2 regions of the Amycolatopsis sp. NPDC004378 genome follow, and region 2 is predicted to be linked to the other one. Evidence: riboswitches for the same ligand, from Rfam matches in the RefSeq annotation. Region 2 holds a riboswitch; the other holds the start of a gene.
The links. Region 2 has a riboswitch for thiamine pyrophosphate ahead of thiC (phosphomethylpyrimidine synthase ThiC). Riboswitches for the same ligand answer to the same signal wherever they lie in the genome.
Positions count from the first base shown of each region.

Region 1 (6,440 bases), 560 kb from region 2:
GCGCGACCGTCGGCCAGCTGCGGCTCGTCGCCGCGAAGTACGCGACGGACAAGGCACTCGCGACGCTCGTCGGCGAGCTGACCCTGCGGAGCGAGACGTTCCGGACGTTGTGGTCGGGCCGGGTGGTGCAGCAGCGCACGCACGGGCGCAAGCGGTTCCGCCACCCGGTCGCGGGCGAGCTGACGCTGCGGTTCGAGAACTTCGAGCTGCCGGACTTCTCGGGGCAGCGGCTGATCACGTTCACCGCGGACCCCGGCAGCCCGTCGGAGTCCGCGCTGGACCTCCTCGCGCACTGGGCCGGCTGAGTCAGCCCACCAGCGCGACGCCGTCCGGATCGAGTTCCAGCTCGACCGCGTCCCCGGCGCGCAGGTCGGACGCCGCCGGGGCGACGGCGTCCACAGTGGACTCTTCGAGCCGCACGACGAGCCGCACATGCTCGCGCCGGTGCACCGCCGCGACGACCTCGCCGGGCACGCCGTCGGCCGCCACCCGCAGCGCGTGCGGGCGCAGGCCGAGCCGCACCGGGCCGTCGTCGGCGTCCGGGAGCGGGACGTCACCCAGTGGCGTGTGCGCCACCCCGCCCGCCACGACACCGTCCACGAACGTCGTCACGCCGAGGAAGCGCGCCACGTCGTCGTCCGCCGGGTTGCGCCAGACGCGCCGGACCGCGCCCTCCTGGCGGACCTCGCCGTCGTCGAGGACGGCGACGCGGTCGGCCAGCGTGAACGCCTCCTCCTGGTCGTGCGTCACGAGCAGGGCCGTGATCTTGCTGCGCCGCAACAGGTCCGCGAGGTCGATGGCCAGCTGCTCGCGCAGGCCGGCGTCCAACCCGGACAGTGGCTCGTCGAGCAGCAGCAGCCGCGGCTTCGGCGCCAGCGCCCTGGCCAGCGCCACCCGCTGCGCTTGGCCGCCGGACAGTTCCGTCACCCGGCGCTTTTCGAAGCCCGTCAGGCCGACCAGGGCCAGCAGCTCGGCGACCCGTGCCGCCCACTGCGCGCGTGACACGCCGTGCATCCGCAGGCCGAACGCGATGTTCGCGGCGACGTCGCGGTGGCCGAACAGCTGGCCGTCCTGGAAGACGAGGCCGAACCCGCGGCGGTGCACCGGCACCGCGCCGAGGTCTTCGCCGTCCCAGCTCACCGCGCCCCGCGCCGACGGCTCCAGCCCGGTGATCGCGCGCAGCAGCGTCGACTTGCCCGAGCCGGACGGCCCGAGCAGCGCCAGCACCTCACCGTCGGCGATGTCCAGCCGGACGTCGCGGACCGCCGCGAACGATCCGTAGTGGACGGTCAGGTCCCGCACCGACAGCGCCATCAGAACTCTCCCACCCGGCCGCGTCCGAGCCGGTCGATCAGCGCGACGGCCAGCACCGTCACGAGCATCAGCACCGCGCACGCGGCGTACGCCATCTGGTTGTTCAGCTCGCCGGGGCGTCCCATCAGCGACGCGATCGCGACCGGCAGCGTCGGCGCGGCCGGCCGGGCGAGGAAGCTGGTGGCGCCGAACTCGCCGAGTGCCACGACGAACCCGAACCCGGCCGCCGCGACCAGTGGACGCAGCGTCAGCGGCAGGTCGATCTCGCGCCAGACCCGAAGCGGGCTCGCGCCGAGCGTCGACGCGGCCTGCCGCAACCGGACGTCGACCGAGCGCAGCACCGGCAGCACCATCCGCACGATCAGCGGGATGATCACCAGCGCCTGGGCCAGCGGCACGAGGTAGGGCGACGTCCGGAGGTCGCCGGGCAGCGCGTCGAGCGTCACCAGGTAGCCGAACCCGACGGTCACCGCGGACACCCCGAGCGGCAGCATCAGCACGGCGTCCATCGTCTCGCCGAGCCCGCGCGCGGCCTTCGCCGGCGAGCGCCGCAGCGCCACCAGCACGACGGACGCGAGCACGCCGACGACCATCGCGAGCAGCGTCGCGTCGATCGCCACCTTGAGCGAGTTGACCGCGGCGTCCCAGCCGGAAACCTGCAGCGCGCCCTTCTCTCCGGTGGTGGTCAACGCTCGATAACCGGCCAGGCTCCAGCCGTTCCCGGCGGACACCGATTCGGCGAGCAGCGCCACGATCGGCGTCAGCAGCAGTGCGAGCACCACGCCCGCGGCGCCGATGACCCACCACTCCCCGCGGCGGGGTCGTCGCACCCGGCCGGACCCGGTCCGGGCGCCGTCCTTGCGCCGTCGCGCCAGGCCGCCGAGCACCAGCGCGGCGACCACGGCCGCGAACTGGATCAGCGAAAGCGCCGCCGCGCCCGAAAGGTCCAGGAGGTCGACGGTCCGCAGGTAGATCTCGGTCTCGAGAGTCCGGTACTTCGCGCCACCGAGGATGAGCACGACGCCGAAACTGGTGGCGCAGAACAGGAACACGACGGCCGCGGCGGACGCGATCGCGGGGGCCAGCGCGGGCAGCGTCACCGACCGGAAGGCCCGCCACGGCGACGCGCCGAGCGCGCGGGCGGCGTCGGTTGTCCGCGGGTCCAGCCGGGCCCACAGCCCGGCCACGGTCCGCGCGACGACGGCGACGTTGAAGAAGGCGTTGGCCAGCACGATCGGCAGCACGCCGCCGTCCGGCCAGAGCGCCCGGAACGCCAGGCCGACGACCACGGTCGGCAGCACGAACGGAACGAGCACCAGCGTCCGCGCAAGACCGACGCCGGGCAGCTTCACCCGGGCCAGCAGGAACGCCACGGGCAGCCCGGCGACCACGGCGACGACCGTCGACGCGGCCGCCGTCGCCACGGTGAAGCCGGCCAGCTGCCAGGTGCGCACGTCGCCGAGGACGGTGTCGAGACCGCCCGCGGCGAACCCGCGGCCGATGATCGCGAGCACCGGCCAGGCGAAGAACACCACCAGGAACCCGATCGGGGCCAGGCCGAGCAGCGCCAGGCCGACCCCTCGAGCGGTCCTGGGCGGGGCCAGGACCGGTGGTTTTCGGGGGTTCCGGGCGGCGGAACCCCCGGCCCGAGGCGAGGCCTCGGATGTCACTGCACGAGCGTGCGCCATTCGCCGATCCACTTCTCGCGCCCGGCTTGGACCTGGTCCGCGGGCAGCGTCTGCGGCTTCTGCGGCAGCGGCGCGACCTGCGCCCAGCCCGCGGGCAGCTCGACGTCCTGCCGCGCCGGGTAGACGTACATGTTCGCCGCGACGGTCGTCTGGAACTGCTGCGAGAGCAGGAAGTCCACGACCTTGCGCGCGCTGTCGGTCTGCTTGCCGTTCGCCAGCACGCCGGCGTACTCGACCTGCCGGTAGCAGGTGTCGAGCAGCGCCTTGGTGCGCGGCTTGCCGTCGTCACCGACCTCGGCGGCGGGCGAAGACGCGTACGAGACGACGATCGGGCGCGGCCCCTTGCCCGCCGAGCCGGAGAAGTCCTTGGTGTAGGCCTCTTCCCAGCCGCTGACGACCTTGACCCCGTTGGCCTTCAGCTTGCTCCAGTAGTCCTTCCAGCCGGCCTCGCCGTACTTCGCGATCGTGCCGAGCAGGAACGCGAGCCCCGGGGACGCCGTCGCCGGGTCCTCCGCGACCAGCAGGTCCTTGTACTTCGGGTCGGCGAGGTCGTCGTAGGTCCCGGGCGCCGGGATGCCCTTGCTCGTGAAGTAGTTCGTGTCGACGTTGACGCAGACGTCGCCGACGTCGACCGCGGAGAGCCGGTGCTCGGGGTCGACGGCGTAGCGCTGCGGCCCGCGGTCGGCCTCGGGGCTGGTGTAGGCGTCGAAGACGCCCTCCTTGAGCGCGCGCGAGGCGAAGGTCGAGTCGACGCCGTACGCGACGTCCCCGATGGGGTTGGCCTTGGTCAGCACGAGCTTGTTGGTCAGCGAACCGGCGTCGCCCTGCTTGAGCACGGAGATCTTGATGCCCGACTGCTTCTGGAAGGCGTCGAGCACCTCCTGCGGCGCCAGGAAGGAATCGTGCGTCACGAGGGTGACGGTGGGCGTCTGCTGGGTGCCGCCGTCGCCGCTCGACAGCGAGCACCCCGCGGTGACGGCCCCCACGACGACAACGGCCGTCGCGGCGCGCGCAGCCCTGCGTTTCATCTACCCCTCCTGCACTTCACCGGACGAAGAGGGGTGAAGCCCTCCCTACGCCGGCATGATCCGGTCAGGTGCGAACGGTCGCGGATACCCGCCTCTCAGCCCGGCACCGGCCGGACTCCCGTGGCAACCGTGCAGCGTAGTCCAGGACGTAAGACCATGGAGACATGACGGAAATCTTGAGCGACTCCGAGGCCGACGAACGCCTGGGCACGGGCTGGACCAGGTCGGGAGCGGTGATCTCCCGCGAGGTGGAGCTCGCCTCGTTCCCGCAGGCGATCGAGGTGGTGGACCGCGTGGCGGTGCTGGCCGAGCAGGCCGACCACCATCCGGACATCGACATCCGCTGGCGCACGCTGACGTTCCGGCTCTCGACGCATTCGGCGGGCGGCCTGACGGCGAAGGACTTCTCGCTGGCGGCCGAGATCGACTCGGTGCTCGACTCGGTGTGACTTCGGTAACTCTGGGTGCACTTTTTCGCGATTTCGACGTCTCTCGGTAAACGACCTTTGCTAGGAGAGACGGATCATGACGCAGGCGATCGTGGTGGGCACGGCGGCATTCGCGGCGATGGTGGCAGCGGCCGGCGGCGTGCTCTGGTTCACCGCCCGCGGCCGTCGTCACCCGGATGCCGGTGAGTTCGATCACAGCCGCTAACGAAGGGCATGATCAGCGCGCTGAGCAGGGCGGAAGCATCGGTTTTCGGCCCAAGGAAACGCCATGAACAGCACCGCCGCCCTCACCCCCGCCCAGCGCGCCTGGATCAACGCCCTCGCCCCCGCGGTGGTGCTGATCACGATCGCCCTGATGGGCATCCTCGGCTGAGCCGGACCCGCCGATCGAGCGCCGTCGCCCTGGCTTCCAGTGCGGCGGCGTACTCGTCGGAGTGGCTGTCGCTACCCGGCTCGCTGGATCTGCTCCGGCGGCGGGAACTCCGCTGGGACGTCGTCACGCACGGACCAGTACTCGAGTCCCGACAGCCGCCCTTCCTCGGCGAACACGATGATGCCGCCGTCGGGTGCGTCGGCCTCCACCACCACCCGGCCGTCGAGGTCGGCCGCGGGCAGGGCCGGGTCCACCACGAAGTCGATCGTCGGGCACCCACAGGCGCAGGTTCCGGTGACCCGCGCCGTGGGCAGCTGGGCACGCAGCCGCGGCGCGCCGGGGAACTCGCCGGCGAGCAGGTGGTCCAGCACGGCTCGCTCGGCCGGCGACAACGGCCGCGTCATACGTTGAAGCGGAACTCCACCACGTCGCCGTCGGCCATGACGTAGTCCTTGCCCTCCATGCGGACCTTGCCCGCCGCTCGGGCCGCCGCCATCGAGCCGGCCTCCATCAGGTCGTCGTACGAGACGATTTCCGCCTTGATGAAGCCGCGCTCAAAGTCCGTGTGGATGACGCCCGCCGCCTGCGGGGCCGTTGCGCCCTGGGGGATCGTCCAGGCGCGGGACTCCTTCGGGCCCGCCGTCAGGTACGTCTGCAGGCCCAGCGTGTGGAAGCCCGCGCGGGCCAGCGCGTACAGGCCCGGCTCCGGCTGGCCGACGGACTCGAGCAGCTCGCGCACCGACTCTTCGTCGTCCAGCTCCAGCAGCTCCGCCTCGACCTTCGCGTCGAGGAACACCGCGTCCGCCGGGGCGACCAGCTTGGTCAGCTCCTCGCGGCGGGCTTCGTCGGTAAGCACCGACTCGTCCGCGTTGAAGACGTAGAGGAACGGCTTCGTCGTCAGCAGGCTCAGCTCGCGCAGGGCGTCGAAGTCGACTTCCTTCTGCGCCTGGAAGAGCGTGCGCCCGGCGTCGAGGATCTCCTTCGCCTTCTGGGCGTTGTCCAGCGCGGGCTTGTTCTCCTTCTTCGTCCGCGCTTCCTTCTCCAGCCGCGGCAGCGCCTTGTCCAGCGTCTGCAGGTCGGCGAGGATCAGCTCGGTGTTGATCGTCTCGATGTCGCTCGACGGGTCGATCCGGCCGTCGACGTGCACCACGTCGGGGTCGTCGAACACCCGGATGACCTGGCAGATCGCGTTGGCTTCACGGATGTTGGCGAGGAACTTGTTGCCCAGCCCGGCACCCTCGGACGCGCCCTTCACGATGCCCGCGATGTCCACAAAGGACACCACGGCCGGGACGATCTTCTCCGACTTGTGCAGCTCCGCCAGCTTGTCCAGCCGCGGGTCCGGCAGCGGCACCACGCCGACGTTCGGCTCGATCGTCGCGAACGGGTAGTTCGCGGCGAGCACGTCGTTGCGGGTCAGCGCGTTGAACAGGGTGGACTTGCCGACGTTGGGCAGGCCGACGATACCGAGGGTGAGGCTCACGACCCCGCAGTCTACGTGGCTCGCCCCCGCCACCCGGCGTGCACCCAACGCGGCGTCGGATTTCCGCCAGCAACGGCCCTGACCTGCTGGCATGCTCGGATTCAT
Region 1 is NZ_JBSGDR010000001.1:433,511-439,950, forward strand. It holds gene ACWEN0_RS02145 (helix-turn-helix transcriptional regulator) at 1-305, shown strand, start outside; gene ACWEN0_RS02150 (ABC transporter ATP-binding protein) at 307-1,314, opposite strand; gene ACWEN0_RS02155 (ABC transporter permease) at 1,314-2,870, opposite strand; gene ACWEN0_RS02160 (thiamine ABC transporter substrate-binding protein) at 2,981-4,030, opposite strand; TPP riboswitch at 4,055-4,162, opposite strand; gene ACWEN0_RS02165 (4a-hydroxytetrahydrobiopterin dehydratase) at 4,195-4,479, shown strand; gene ACWEN0_RS02170 (hypothetical protein) at 4,556-4,684, shown strand; gene ACWEN0_RS02175 (hypothetical protein) at 4,924-5,256, opposite strand; gene ychF (redox-regulated ATPase YchF) at 5,253-6,335, opposite strand; gene ACWEN0_RS02185 (DNA-3-methyladenine glycosylase 2 family protein) at 6,439-6,440, shown strand, end outside.
Region 1: another riboswitch for thiamine pyrophosphate. It lies ahead of ACWEN0_RS02160 (thiamine ABC transporter substrate-binding protein); the one in region 2 lies ahead of thiC (phosphomethylpyrimidine synthase ThiC).

Region 2 (6,440 bases):
GAGGCCGGGTCGACGACGGAAACGCCGGTCAGCAGCCGGACCTCGTCCAGGTTCGGCGTGATCAAGGTCGCGCGGGGGAACAGCTCCGTGCGGATCGCCTCCAGGGCGTCCTCGCGCAGCAGGGCGTGCCCGGTCATCGACGCCGCCACCGGGTCGACCACGAACGGGCCGACCTCGACCTCGTCCAGGGTTTTCGCCACCGCGCGGATGATCTCGGCCGAAGCCAGCATCCCGGTCTTGGCCGCGTTGACGCCCATGTCGGACGCCACCGCCTTGATCTGCGCGGTGACGACGTCGGCGGGGATCTCCGTGAAGCCTTGCACGCCCAGGGAGTTCTGCACGGTGACCGCGGTCAGCGCGACGAGCCCGTGGACGCCGTGCGCGAAGAACGTCCTCAGGTCCGCCTGGATGCCCGCACCACCGCCGGAGTCGGATCCGGCGATGGTGAGGGCGGTGGGCGGTGTCACGGCTGCACCACGGGCAGGTAGACCTTGCCGCCGGACTCGGTGAACTCCGCCGACTTCGAAGCCATCCCGGCCTCGATGGCTTCCACAGTGGACAGACCGTGTTCCTCGGCGTACTTGCGGACGTCCTGCGTGATCCGCATCGAGCAGAACTTCGGACCGCACATCGAGCAGAAGTGCGCGGTCTTGGCCGGCTCGGCGGGCAGCGTCTCGTCGTGGAACGACCGCGCGGTGTCGGGGTCCAGCGACAGGTTGAACTGGTCGTTCCAGCGGAACTCGAAGCGGGCCTTCGACAGCTCGTCGTCCCACTCCTGCGCGTACTTGTGCCCCTTGGCCAGGTCGGCTGCGTGCGCGGCGATCTTGTACGTGATCACGCCGGTCTTGACGTCGTCGCGGTTCGGCAGGCCCAGGTGCTCCTTCGGCGTGACGTAGCACAGCATCGCCGTGCCGTACCAGCCGATCTGGGCCGCGCCGATGGCCGACGTGATGTGGTCGTACGCCGGCGCGATGTCCGTCGCGAGTGGCCCGAGCGTGTAGAAAGGTGCCTCGCCGCAGAGCTTCTCTTCCAGTTCGACGTTCTCCTTGATCTTGTGCATCGGCACGTGGCCGGGGCCTTCGATCATCACCTGGACGTCGTGCGACCGCGCGATGTGCGTCAGCTCGCCGAGGGTTTCCAGCTCGGCGAACTGGGCGCGGTCGTTGGCGTCGGCGATCGAGCCGGGACGCAGGCCGTCGCCGAGGGAGAACGTGACGTCGTACTGCCGCAGGATTTCGCAGAGCTCTTCGAAGTGGGTGTACAAAAAGGACTCTTGGTGGTGCGCCAGGCACCACGCGGCCATGATCGACCCGCCGCGGCTGACGATCCCGGTGACGCGCCGCGCGGTCAGCGGGATGTAGCGCAGCAGCACACCGGCGTGCACCGTGACGTAGTCGACGCCCTGTTCGCACTGCTCGACGATGGTGTCGCGGTAGATCTCCCACGACAGCTTTTCCGGTTCCCCGTCGACCTTTTCCAGGGCCTGGTAGATCGGCACCGTGCCGACCGGGACCGGCGAGTTGCGGATGATCCACTCGCGCGTCTCGTGGATCCGCTTGCCCGTCGAAAGGTCCATGATCGTGTCGGCACCCCAGCGGGTCGCCCACACCATCTTGTCGACCTCTTCCTCGACCGACGACCAGACGGCCGAGTTGCCCATGTTGGCGTTGATCTTCACCAGGAAGTTCTTGCCGATGATCATCGGCTCGGACTCGGGGTGCCTGCGGTTGACCGGGATCACCGCGCGCCCGCTCGCGACCTCGTCGCGCACGAACTCCGGCGCAACCCGTTCGCGGGCGGCGATGTACTCCATCTCCCGCGTGATGACACCCTGTTTCGCCCACCCGAGCTGGGTGTTGTGCTCCCGGCCGTCGGCCCACCCGGCGCGCAGCCGGTGCAGTCCACTGTGGACGTCGATCGACACGTCAGGGTCGGTGTACGGGCCCGAGGTGTCGTAGACGTCGAAGTGCTCGCCGTTGGACAGATCGATCCGGCGCGCCGGAACCCGCAATCCGGATTCGGTCTGGTGGTACGTCTTGTGCGATCCGGTGATCGGACCCGTGGTGACGGAGACGTGCTTGTTTTCCAGCGTCGTCAACGACTTTCACTCCCTACGCCGGCATTACCCGGTCAGGTTCATGCGGTCGGTGACGCCTGCCCGAAGCAAGTCACCCTCTCAGCCCGCCATGGCGCGAGCTCCCGCGTTGGTGTTGTGCCCCCGACCATGCCACGCCGGGAGCGCATACTCAAGTCCGCTCACCTCACCCGACCAACTCGGCGGGGGTCGCGTACACGTCGACCATGGCTCCGTTGCGCAGCACGGTGATCGGCAGTGCGGTGCCGATCACCTCCGCGAACAGCTGCCGCTGGATGCCCTGGGCGTCCGAGATGCGGGCGCGCCCGACGGTCAGGACGAGATCGCCCGCGTGCAGCCCGGCGCGGTCGGCGGGCCCGCCCGCGACCACCTCGTGGACCCGCAGCCCGGCCGCCTGGCCGGTGCGCTCGGCGACGTCGTCCGGCAGCGGCGCGGGCACGCCGACGACACCGAGGTACGCGCGCCGCACCCGGCCCTCGACGACGAGCGTGTCGATGATCCGCCGGGTGGTCGCGTTGATCGGCACGGCGAGCCCGAGCCCGACGCCGGCGACCGCGGTGTTGACGCCGACCACGCGGCCGGCCGAGTCGGCGAGCGCGCCGCCGGAGTTGCCCGGGTTGAGCGCCGCGTCGGTCTGGATGACGTCCTCGATCACGCGGGTGGTGCGCCCCTGCCGCACCGGCAGCGCCCGGCCGAGCGCGCTGACGACACCCGCCGTGACGGTGCCGGAGAACCCGAGCGGGCTCCCGATGGCCACGACGAGCTGCCCGACGACGAGCTGGTCGGCGTCGCCGAGCTGGGCGGCCGACGGCGTCTCGCCACGCGCCCGCAGCACGGCGAGGTCCGACAGCGGATCGGCGCCGACGACGTCGAAGGGAAGTTCGCTGCCGTCGGCGAAGGTCGCGACGCCGCGGCGGTGGTCGCCGACGACGTGGGCGTTGGTGAGCAGGTGGCCGTCGTCGGCGAAGACGACGGCCGAGCCGCCGCCGCGTGCGAGCTGCACCCCGGCGACGTGCGGGGTGACGGTCTTGGCGACGGTGCTGACCGCGCGCGAATAGGCGTCCATCGCCTCGTCCATGGATGCACCTCGATTACACCGTTGCAGGTACTACAAGTGTGCGCCCGAACGAGGTGGGCGCGGGTTCGCTGTCCGTGAACCGCCGACCGGACCAGTGACGGTCAGTGGTTCACCGGTTCGGACCATGCGCCGGTGAAGATTCGGCGGCAGACTCCCAAAGCGCTTCTGTAACGGTGCAGAAGCGATCTTCTGTGGGGTTGATATGCGAAAACTCATGTTCGGCGCCCTCGCCGGGCTGCTGGTCACCGGCCTGATCCCGGCGACCGCGGAGGCCCAGGGTGAGGCTCCCGGTGCTCCCGGAGCCCATCCGAGCTGGCTGCCCGCGAACAAGACCGGCTTCGGCACGGCTCACGACCGCTCGAGCAACGTCTGGTTCACGCTCCAGGGCGGCCAGATGTCCGAGGTGTACTACCCGGACCTGTCGACGCCGAGCGTCCGGTCGGCGAACTTCGTCGTCACGGACGGCCGCAGCTTCGCCGTCGCCGACTACACCGCCAAGTCCCAGCAGGTCCGGCGCGCCGACGCCGACAGCCTGACCTACGAGCAGACCAGTACCGACGACCAGCACCGCTGGCGCCTCACCAAGACCTACGTCACCGACCCGGCCGCCACGACCGTGCTGGTCGACGTCGACTTCCAGTCGCTCACCGGGCGGCCCTACCAGCTCTACGCGGTCGCCGACCCGGACCTCACCAACGACGGCTCCGACGACTCGGCCGCGCGCCAGGGCGACGCCGTCACCGCGCAGGACGCGACGAACGCCGCTGCACTGACCGCGAAGCCCGCTTTCACGAAGACGAGCGTCGGCTACGCGGGCGTGTCCGACGGGAACACACAGCTCACGAAGACCTTCAAGCTCGCGCAGTACGACACCGCCGCCAAGGGCAACGTCGTGCTGACCGGGCAGACGACCGCCGACGGCGTCCGGAACCGGCACGTCACGCTCGCGCTCGGCATGGGCGCGAAGGCCGCCGACGCGGTGAAGAGCGCGCAGGCGTCGCAGCGACGCGGGGTCCGCGACATCACCCGCGCGTACGACCGCGGCTGGGAGCAGTACCTGCGCGGGGTGAGCAAGCCGCCGTCGTCGCTGAAGACCGACGCCGAGCGCGACCTGTACAAGGCGTCGATGCTGACCCTCGCCGCCAGCGAGGACAAGCACCACCCGGGTGCCTTCATCGCGTCGCCGAGCATGCCGTGGCGGTTCGGGAACAACGACCCGGAGTGGTCGCCGTCCGGCACCTACCACCTGGTCTGGCCGCGTGACCTTTACCAGATCGCGACCGGCCTGGCCGCCGGCGGCGACCGGGCCGCGGCGAACCGCGCGGTGTCGTACATGTTCGGCACGCAGCAGCAGGCCGACGGGCACCTGCCGCAGAACAGCCGCGTCGACGGCGTCCCGTACTGGACGTCGGTCCAGCTCGACGAGACCGCGTTCCCGATCGTGCTGGCCCAGCAGCTCGGCCGGACCGATCTGTGGCCCGGCGTGCGCAAGGCCGCCGACTTCATCATCGGGTACCGGGGCCCGAACGGGCAGGCGTCGCCGTACACCCAGCAGGAGCGCTGGGAGGAGCAGGACGGCTGGTCCCCGTCGACCATCGCCTCGGTGATCGCCGGGCTCGTCTGCGCCGCGGACATCGCTTCGCACAACGGCGCGTCCGCCGACGCCGCCCGGTACCTGGCCGCGGCCGACAAGATGAAGGCCGACCTGCCGAAGCAGACGATCACCACGAACGGGCCGCTGTCGAAGGACCCGTACTTCGTCCGCCTCACCAAGGACGCGAACGCCAACGCCGGGACGACGTACAACCTCGGCAACTCGAGCGTCACGATGGACCAGCGCGCGGTCACCGACGCGGGCTTCCTCGACCTGGTCCGGCTCGGCGTCTACCGCGCCGACGACCCGGTGATCAGGAACAGCGTCCGCGTCACGGACAAGGACATCGCGTTCACGACGCCGACCGGGCAGTTCTGGCACCGGTACACGAAGGACGGCTACGGCGAGCAGGCCGACGGTTCGCCGTGGGACTACACGTTCCCGGCCGGGAGCCGCACGACGTTCGGCCGGCTGTGGCCGCTGCTCGCCGGCGAGCGCGGCGAGTACGAACTGACGCTCGGCGACCCGGCGTCGGCCGCGCGGCGGCTGCGTGACCTCGGCCGGGTGAGCAGCTCGGCGGAGACCATGCCCGAGCAGGTGTGGGACGAGAATCCGCCGTCCGGCCAGACCGGCTTCCCGGCCGGCACGCCGACCACGTCGGCGACCCCGCTGGCCTGGACGCACGCGCAGTACGTCCGGCTGGCCTGGGACGTCAAGGCAGGCTCGACCCTGGAGACGCCGCAGGTGGTCCGCTGCCACTTCCTCGGCTGCTGAACGCCGAAGGGCCCCTCGATCGCGAGGGGCCCTTCGGAGCGGTCAGATGACGGCGCCGTCGTCCTCGGGGGTCTTCGGCGGCAGCCAGGAGTTGCCCGGGACGCCCCACTTGTTCGACTTCAGCATCTTCTTCGCCGCGCGCGCGTGGCGGCCGACCAGGCGGTCGAGGTAGAGGTACCCGTCCAGGTGGTCGGTCTCGTGCTGCAGGCAGCGCGCGAAGTAGCCGGTGCCCTCGACCTCGATCGGATTCCCCTCGACGTCCGAGCCGGTCACCTTCGCCCACTTCGCGCGGCCCGTCGGGTACGACTCGCCGGGCGCCGACAGGCAGCCCTCCCAGTCGTCGTCCGGGTCCGGCATCGTCTCCGGGATCTCCGAGGTCTCGAGCTTCGGGTTGACCACGACGCCCTTGTGCCGCACGCCCTCGTCGTCCGGGCAGTCGTAGACGAACACCCGCAGGCCGAGCCCGATCTGGTTCGCCGCGAGGCCGACGCCCTCGGCGGCGTACATCGTCTCGAACATGTCGTCGACGAGCGTGCGCAGCTTCTCGTCGAACTCGGTGATCTCCCGGGTCGGCTGGTGCAGCACGGGTTCGCCGGCGATAACGATGGGGTGGATGGTCACGACCACGCAGTTTAGTCGGACCCCTCTGGTAGACCTGCATCAGACCGTGACGCGCCGACGCGGATGCCCACGTCGGCGTGCGCTTCCGTGGTTGAATGGCGCCCGCGGAAGAGCTAGGTCTGATTCGCCATGACGCCCGATTGAGAGGGACTCGGATGGACGCCGCGGAGTCGATGGCTGAGCCGCAGCCGTCGCCGCCGAAGCCCGTGCCCGGCCTGACCGAACGCGAGGTCGAGATCCTCGCCTTCGAGCGCCAGTGGTGGCGGCACGCCGGGGCG
Region 2 is NZ_JBSGDR010000001.1:989,285-995,724, reverse strand. It holds gene thiD (bifunctional hydroxymethylpyrimidine kinase/phosphomethylpyrimidine kinase) at 1-467, opposite strand, end outside; gene thiC (phosphomethylpyrimidine synthase ThiC) at 464-2,098, opposite strand; TPP riboswitch at 2,092-2,213, opposite strand; gene ACWEN0_RS04880 (S1C family serine protease) at 2,262-3,173, opposite strand; gene ACWEN0_RS04875 (glycoside hydrolase family 15 protein) at 3,376-5,541, shown strand; gene ACWEN0_RS04870 (peptide deformylase) at 5,584-6,162, opposite strand; gene ACWEN0_RS04865 (DUF3263 domain-containing protein) at 6,318-6,440, shown strand, end outside.